Regions from separate parts of the Rhodococcus sp. P4_F5 genome, predicted to be linked through region 1. Evidence: predicted binding sites of a transcription regulator. Region 1 holds the regulator's gene; the other holds the start of a gene.
The links. Region 1 encodes HspR, which represses chaperone genes until heat shock. Its sites were predicted from a motif close to ANNTGAGTNNNNNNNACTCANNT; they were not measured.

Region 1 (4,024 bases):
CGTTGCCCGCGAACTGCCTGAGCGCGGTGATCAGGGCGTTGCCGACCGCGATGTAGTGGGCTTCCTCGATGCCGTACTTGCGGTGGTCGCGACCCAGCTGGGCGAGGAACGGCAGGATCCGTTCGGGCTCGTCGAGCTTGTCGACGACGTAGGCGATCGCCTGGACCAGGCGGTCTCGCTGGACGTCCATTGCGGCGGGGAAGAACTCACGCGCCGACGGGCTCTGAGCGAAGAGGGTTGCGTAGAAGTCGCGGGTCAGCCTCGCCGGGCCGCCCTCGACCGCGGCGACGTCCTTGAACGTCGTCCGGACAAGCGAAATTGTCGTTGAATCCACCGCAGGAGTCCCCGTTCGCATACAAACGCGGCCTGCCGCAGTATCCGGTAGGTCGCGGGCCCCGGCGATCGCCGCGGGGTTGAAACGAAGTCTAGCGAGCCGACGTCACCAATGAAACAGATGTGGTTGTTCGGTCTGCAAATGAAACGCCGGCAACCGCGTAGCGAATCTGCGCCACGCGGAACCGGCAGATCCCCCGCAGCGCATCCACCTGGTGCAACGCCCGTCCGGACCGGCTCGAACGACACCGTGCCCGTGGCCGTGGGCGACTCCGGCACCCGGCCGAGCGAATGTTCCGGCACCGACCGACCACCACTCCCCCGGCCGCCACGCGCCCCGCCGATTCTGCAGAACCGCTGCGGGCGAACGGGTTCTGCCGGTTCCAGGCGTGACAAACTGGCTTCTCGAGGCCCGGCGCAGTGACGCGTCGGCCCCGCAGTACGTCTCTACCGAGAACGGAGAATTCGCAGTCGTGAAAATTGCCTTCGGGGAGGAGATGGCACGCGACCGAGAGGTCGCGCGCAGGCCCGCACCGTCCACCGCCGAGGTCGAACGTCGGCTGGCCGAGTGCACCGATTTCTATCGGCAGCCGGAACTGGCGCACCTGCCGGCGGCGCGGGCGACGGAGGTGCTCGACGAGTTGGCCCTCACCGGCCGCTACGAGCACACCGCCGAGGAGTTGCTGGTGGGGGCCAAGCTCGCGTGGCGCAACCATGCACGGTGCGTCGGCCGAAACCACTGGCGGACACTCAAGCTGATCGACGCCCGGGACGCGGTCACCGCGGAGGCGCTGGCGCAGGCCTGCTGGGAGCACCTGCGGACCGCGACCAACGGCGGCGCCCTGCAGTCGGTGATCACCATCGGCCCGCGACCGCTCCCGGACGGCAGGGAGTTCCGCATCGTCAGCCCCCAGCTCATCCGCTACGCGGGGTACCGCAACGAGGACGGCAGCATCACGGGCGACCCGTGGCACGTCGCCCTCACCGAGCAGGTGACGGAGATGGGATGGAAGGGCGCGGGCACCCGCTTCGACGTCCTGCCGCTGCTGATCTCGGTCCCCGACGAGCCGCTGCAGTGGTTCGAGGTGCCCGAGGACCTGATCCTCGAGGTCCCGCTCGTGCACCCGAACTACAAGTGGTTCGCGGGGCTGGGCCTCAAGTGGCACGCGGTACCCGCCGTCGCGAACATGGACCTGGAGATCGGCGGCCTCACCTACCCGTGCGCCCCGTTCAGCGGCTGGTACGTCAGCACCGAGGTGGGTGCCCGCAACTTCAGCGACACCGACCGGTACGACATGCTGCCCACGATCGCCCGGAAGCTGCGGCTCGACATGCGCTCGGACCGCACCCTGTGGAAGGACCGGGCGCTGGTCGAGCTGAACCGCGCCGTGATCCACAGCTACCGGGAGGCCGGGGTGATCATGGTCGACCACCACACCGTCGCCCGGCAGTTCCTGGACTTCGTCGGCCGCGAGGAGAAGGCGGGCCGCGCCTGCCCCACCGACTGGTCGTGGATCAACCCGCCGATGTCGTCGTCGCTGACGCCGACCTTCCACCGGCTCTACGACGAACCCGACCTCGACGTCCGGCCGAACTTCGTGGTCCGCGCGCAGGGCACCGGCTGCCCCTTCAACTGACCACCGCCCCCTCTGACCGAATGTCGCATTCGTTCACTTCAACTGAACGAATGCGACATTCGGTCAGGCGGACGCTCGCAGAGACCACCACGACGACAGGAAGGCCCGGCGCCACCGCCGCTCCAGAGTTACTGGAACGACGGCGGCACCGGGCCTTCCGATGTTCGGGTGGTGCGGTCAGCGCAGGTGGCGGGGCTTCCAGACCACGAGCGCGTTGTTGCGCGGTGCCGGGACCAGGTCGCGTCGGTAGCTCGCATGCACCTGGGCGATCTCGTTGGCCATCTCGGTGACCCGGCGCTGCAGCGCCTCCACCTGGTTGGTCAACTCGATGATCCGCTTGATGCCGGCCAGGTTGACGCCCTCGTCCTGGGACAGGCGCTGCACCTCACGAAGCAGTGCCACGTCCCGCGGCGAGTAGCGACGGCCGCCGCCGGTGGTCCGGTGCGGCGTGACCAGGCCCAGCCGGTCGTAGTTGCGCAGGGTCTGCGCATGCATCCCCGCCAACTCGGCGGCCATCGAGATGGCAAAGATCTGCGCGTCCGGGTCCGGCGGGTCAGCCTGGTACGGAAACTGGTCCTGCATCGTGGGTCACCTCCGCTTGGTCGAGGGGGCAGACATCAGGCGCCGGCCCAGTCCGCCCTCGGATCGAAGCCGCTGGCCTTCTCGGCCTCGAGGTAGGTACGCAACGCCTCGGTGGCCGAGTCGTCGAGGTTCTGCGGCACCGCCACCTTCACTGTCACCAGCAGGTCTCCCGCGCCGCCGCCACGCTTGTGCACGCCGCGGCCGCGCACCCGCAGGGTCCGGCCGTCGACGGTGCCGGGCGGCACCTTGACGCCGACGCGGCCCTCCAGGGTCGGCACCGACAGCGTGGTGCCGAGCACCAGTTCGCCGTAGCTGACCGGGACGGTGACCGTCAGGTCGTCGCCGTTGCGGCCGAACACCTTGTCCGCCTTGACGTTCACGGTGACGTAGAGGTCACCGGACGGCGCACCGCGGAGCCCGGCCTCGCCCTGTCCGGCGAGCCGGATCTTCTGTCCGTCGCTCACGCCCGGGGGAATCCGGACGGTGATGCTGCGCGAGCGGTTCTGCACACCGGTGCCGTGGCAGTCGGTGCACGGGTCGTCGATGATCGAGCCGGTGCCGCGGCAGTCGTCGCAGGGCTCACTGAACCCGAACGCGCCCTGGTTGCGGCTGACGATGCCACTTCCGTTGCAGTTCGGGCACACCCGCGGGCTGGTGCCCGGCTTCGCGCCGCTGCCGTGGCAGGTGGTGCACGACGCCGGACTGGTCAGCCGGAGCGGGACCGTCACGCCCAGTGCCGCGTCGCGGAACGGGAGCGTGGTCTGTGCCTCGACGTCGCTGCCGCGCTGCGGCCGGCTGCTGGTGGCGGTCCCACGTCCCGCGCCTCCGCGGCCGAACAGCCCACCGAACAGGTCGCCGATGCCGCCGTCGCCGCCGGTGGTGGTGTAGCTGGCACCACCACCGAAGAGGTCGCCGATGTTGAATTCGCCGCCGCCGAAACCGCCACCGCCGGTGGTGTACTCGGCGCCCGGCGGGTATGCCCCGCGACCGAAGCCACCGCTGGCGAACAGCCGGCGGGCCTCGTCGTACTCCTTGCGCTTGGCCTGATCCGAGAGCACGGCATTCGCCTCGCTCACGGCCTTGAACCGTTCCTCCGCACTCGCGTCACCGGGGTTGGCGTCGGGATGCAGGTCCCGCGCCAACTTCCGGTAGGCCTTCTTGATCTCGTCGGCCGTGGCGTCAGAGGAGACGCCCAGGTCCTTGTAGAAGTCCTTCTCGATCCACTCCCGCTGACTCACCGGGCGTCTCCTCCTCTCGTCGTTTCCTGTTCTACTACTGCTCGGACTCCGGCGGCGCAGGCTCGCCGTCGGTGACCGTCACCATTGCCGTGCGCAGCACCCGGTCGCCGAGGCGGTAGCCCTTGCGCAGGACCGCCGCGAGCACCGGGTTGCCGCCGTCGCCTTCCATCTGGACAGCCTCGTGCAGTTCCGCGTCGAAGGCATCGCCCTCGTCGCCGAACGAGACCAGACCCA
Region 2 (4,024 bases), on a different contig from region 1:
CAACGCCTTTGCGAGCTCGGTCTTGCCCACGCCGGTCGGTCCGAGGAACAGGAACGAGCCGGTCGGCCGGTTCGGGTCCGCGACTCCGGCCCGGGCCCGGCGCACCGCGTCGGAGACTGCCTGCACCGCGTCGGCCTGCCCGACGACCCGCTTGCCGAGCTCGGACTCCATCCGCAGCAGCTTGGCGGTCTCGCCCTCCATCATCCGGCCGGCCGGGATGCCGGTCCACGCCGCCACCACGTCCGCGACGTCGTCGGGTCCGACCTCCTCCTTGAGCATGACGTCGCCGTCGCTGGCGCCTCCCGACGCCTCGACCGCCGCCTCGAGCCGCTTCTCCAGCTCGGGGATCCGGCCGTAGCGCAGCTCCGCGGCCTTGCCCAGGTCGCCGTCGCGCTCGGCCCGGTCCGACTCGCGGCGCAGCGTCTCGAGCTGCTCCTTGACCTCGCGGACCGAGTCGATGGCCTGCTTCTCGTTCTGCCACCGGGTGCTCAGCTGCCCCAGCTTCTCGCGGGCGTCCGCGAGCTCCTGCCGCAGCTTGGCGAGCCGCGCCTTCGACGCCTCGTCGGTCTCCTTGGCCAGCGCCATCTCCTCGATCTCCAGCCGGCGCACGATCCGCTCGATCTCGTCGATCTCGACGGGCCGCGAGTCGATCTCCATCCGCAGCCGCGACGCGGCCTCGTCGACCAGGTCGATGGCCTTGTCCGGCAGGAACCGGGAGGTGATGTAGCGGTCCGAAAGGGTCGCCGCCGCAACGAGAGCGGAGTCGGTGATGCGCACGCCGTGGTGCACCTCGTAGCGCTCCTTGAGTCCGCGCAGGATGCCGACGGTGTCCTCCACCGACGGCTCCCCGACCAGCACCTGCTGGAACCGGCGTTCGAGCGCCGCGTCCTTCTCGATGTACTTGCGGTACTCCTCGAGGGTGGTCGCACCGACCATGCGCAGCTCGCCGCGGGCCAGCATCGGCTTGATCATGTTGCCGGCGTCCATCGCGGACTCACCGGTGGCACCGGCACCGACGATGGTGTGCAGCTCGTCGATGAACGTGATGACCTGTCCGGCCGAGTTCTTGATGTCGTCGAGGACGGCCTTGAGCCGCTCCTCGAACTCGCCGCGATACTTCGCCCCCGCGACCATCGAACCGAGGTCGAGGGAGATGACGGTCTTGCCGCGCAACGACTCCGGGACGTCACCCGCCACGATCCGCTGGGCCAGGCCCTCCACGATCGCGGTCTTGCCGACGCCCGGCTCGCCGATCAGCACCGGGTTGTTCTTGGTGCGGCGGCTGAGCACCTGGACCACCCGCCGGATCTCGGTGTCGCGCCCGATCACCGGGTCGAGCTTGCCGGAGCGGGCGGCTTCGGTGAGGTCGGTGCTGTACTTCTCCAGCGCCTGGTACGAGCCCTCGGGATCCGGACTGGTGACCCGGGCACTGCCACGCACCGCGGTGAACGCGTCACGCAGCGTCTGCGCCGTAGCGCCGTGTCCGACAAGCAGTTTCGCGACGTCGGAGTCGCCGTCGGCGAGCCCCACCATGAGGTGTTCGGTGGACACGTACTCGTCGTCGAGCTCGGTCGCCAGGCGCTGGGCGGCGGTCAGCGCAGCGAGCGCCTCACGGCCCAGCTGCGGGGTGGCGGTCGCACCGGTCGCCTTGGGCAGTCGGTCGACCATGGTCTGTGCCTCGCGGTGCACCACCGCGGGGTCGACGCCGACCGCCTTGAGCAGCGGTGCGGCAATGCCGTCGGTCTGGTCGAGCAGGGCCACCAACAGGTGCGCCGGACGGATGTCCGGGTTCCCGGCGGCGGACGCGGACTGCAAGGCCGCAGTCAAGGCCGCCTGAGTCTTGGTGGTCGGAGAAAACGAGTCCATGGTCACCCCTAACGGAAGACGTATGTCGTCGCCGTCGAGCCTAGGTGTGGCCGGTCGGCGCTGTCACATGTCCCAACACACAAAGAGTTGAGTCTGTTCCGCTCAAGTCTGAAAACTTTTCGACCGTCGGCAAATCCTAGGCAAACTACCCGGTCACAGGCCCGCGCCCACCCGGTACGCCTCGAGCCGCGCGGTCAGCTCCTCCGGGTGGGCCAGCCCGGGCAGGTGCCCGCCGTCCATCTCGTCGGGCACGATCCCGAGGCGCTCGCGCACCACGCGGCGCTGAAATCCGGCAGGAAAGAAGCGGTCCTGCCGGCACAGCAGGAACCGGGTCGGCACGTCCGGCCAGGCGGGCATCGGAAGTTGCTGCTCGAACGGGGTGTCGGACTGCCCGCGCGCGCCGTCCACCAGCACCGTCTCCAGCAGCTCCGGCGGCAGGTCGTGCAGAAACGTTGTCACCGGATCGAATTCGGCGTCGGGGTCGCGTCCCTCGCGTTCGTCGAGCGCGCGACGCGCCGCCTCCTGGCCGGTGTTCGCCCACCACTCGCCGGGCGACTCCCCCGCCGTCGGGACCATCGCCGCCACGAGGACGGCCAGAGCGACCGGCACACGCTCGCAGACCAGCGGCACGGTGAACCCCGCCATCGACTGGGCCACCAGGATCGGCCCGGCGCGGTCGCCGATCGCATCGACCACCACGGCGGTGTACTCGGCGAGCCCGGCGGAGTCGTCGTCGACCGGCAGGTCCGGCGTCAGCACCTCGTGACCGCGCTCGCGCAGCCGCGGCGCGACGAACTGCCAGTAGGACGAGTCGGACCCGGCGCCGTGCAGCAGGACATAGGTGGCCATGGTGGCCAATTCTGCGCCGGGCGACTGCTCCTCGGCCAGCGAACGCCGACGTGACACGCCCATGGTTGATGCGTTGGGGTCCGCGACAGCCCGGATCAGAGATAGCGCCGGCACCGCCCGCGCTTCCACGCCCCGGCCGAGGTCCAAGTCCGACGCGAGATCGGCCCAGACGGAGCGCGCTGCGTCGGGCCACCGGAGACCGTCGCGCACGATCTCCGCCAACCTCCTCTACCCCCAAACCGCGCCGGCCGCACCGCCAGACTCCCCAAAAATCGGACATATTCATGATGATCAATATCACACTTCCTCTGCGGATGGTTTCAGGTTTGAATTACTCGCCACCCCGACCGGGGTGACGCCGATCTGCGCTGCGCGCAACAGAAAGGGATCTTCATGACCTCGTCGGACACCGTGCCCCTCGCCCTCATCGACCTCGCAGGCAAGGCCTTCGCGGCAATCGCGGGTCTGGCTGCCAGCTGACCGCTAGCTAGCGCGCGCTTTCAATCAGGGGCATCCAGGAGGAGTTGAAAGTGCGCGGCGGGGGTCAAGCGTCGGTGAGGTCCCCCGCCTCCGCGCCCGCCTGCACGAGTCCCGCCTTCACCACAACGCGCCGTGCGGACAGGGCTCGCCGAAGCCCTCTGTGACGCCCGCACAGAGCGGCGCTGACGGGCATCTCGAAACACCGGAACGGAACCAACTTTCGATACGCTCCGGTGCCTCAGCCTGGACCCCACACCGGGGTCGGCGCCCCCGAGCGGCTCTCGGAGCTGCGGCCGACCGCCCAAAGGCTGCTGTTCCCCGTCGGCGACCGGTTGACGTGTCCGACGCACGGCTACCGAGGGTATCCGTGACGCGGACCCATCCGGCCGCCCCGCGGCGCCGAACACCCGGTATGGACCGTCCCTCGAAGTCACACCCAGACCCCCTCGCACCGCCACGCACCGTCGCCGTCATCGGCAGCGGCGTCGCCGGACTCACCGCCGCGTACGTGCTGGCCCGACGCGACCGGGTGACGCTCTACGAGGCCGACGAGCGACTCGGCGGGCACGCGCACACCCACGACCTCGAACTCGACAGCGGGACGCGGGTGTCGGTGGACACCGGGTTCATCGTGCACAACGACCGCACCTACCCCACCCTGCTGCGACTGTTCGACGAACTGGGCGTGGCCACCCAGGACACCGACATGTCGATGTCCGTCCGATCGGACGCGAACGGCCTCGAGTTCGCGGGCGCGAAGGGCCTGACGGGGCTGTTCCCCACGCCGCGCACGCTCACCCGCCCGCGGTACCTGCGCATGCTCGGCGAG

Region 2: clpB (ATP-dependent chaperone ClpB) is a predicted target of HspR. The motif match lies at 1,952-1,974, and genes of this name have one in related genera.

What each region holds. Positions count from the first base shown of each region.
Region 1 covers NZ_JBFUJP010000117.1:550-4,573, forward strand. Annotated here, with positions in the region: partial or broken gene AC1DU4_RS25605 (globin domain-containing protein) at 1-334, opposite strand, end outside; gene AC1DU4_RS25610 (nitric oxide synthase oxygenase) at 831-1,970, shown strand; gene AC1DU4_RS25615 (heat shock protein transcriptional repressor HspR) at 2,148-2,552, opposite strand; gene dnaJ (molecular chaperone DnaJ) at 2,588-3,790, opposite strand; gene grpE (nucleotide exchange factor GrpE) at 3,825-4,024, opposite strand, start outside.
Region 2 covers NZ_JBFUJP010000045.1:24,163-28,186, reverse strand. Annotated here, with positions in the region: gene clpB (ATP-dependent chaperone ClpB) at 1-1,866, opposite strand, end outside; gene AC1DU4_RS17590 (alpha/beta fold hydrolase) at 2,020-2,925, opposite strand; gene AC1DU4_RS17585 (NAD(P)/FAD-dependent oxidoreductase) at 3,608-4,024, shown strand, end outside.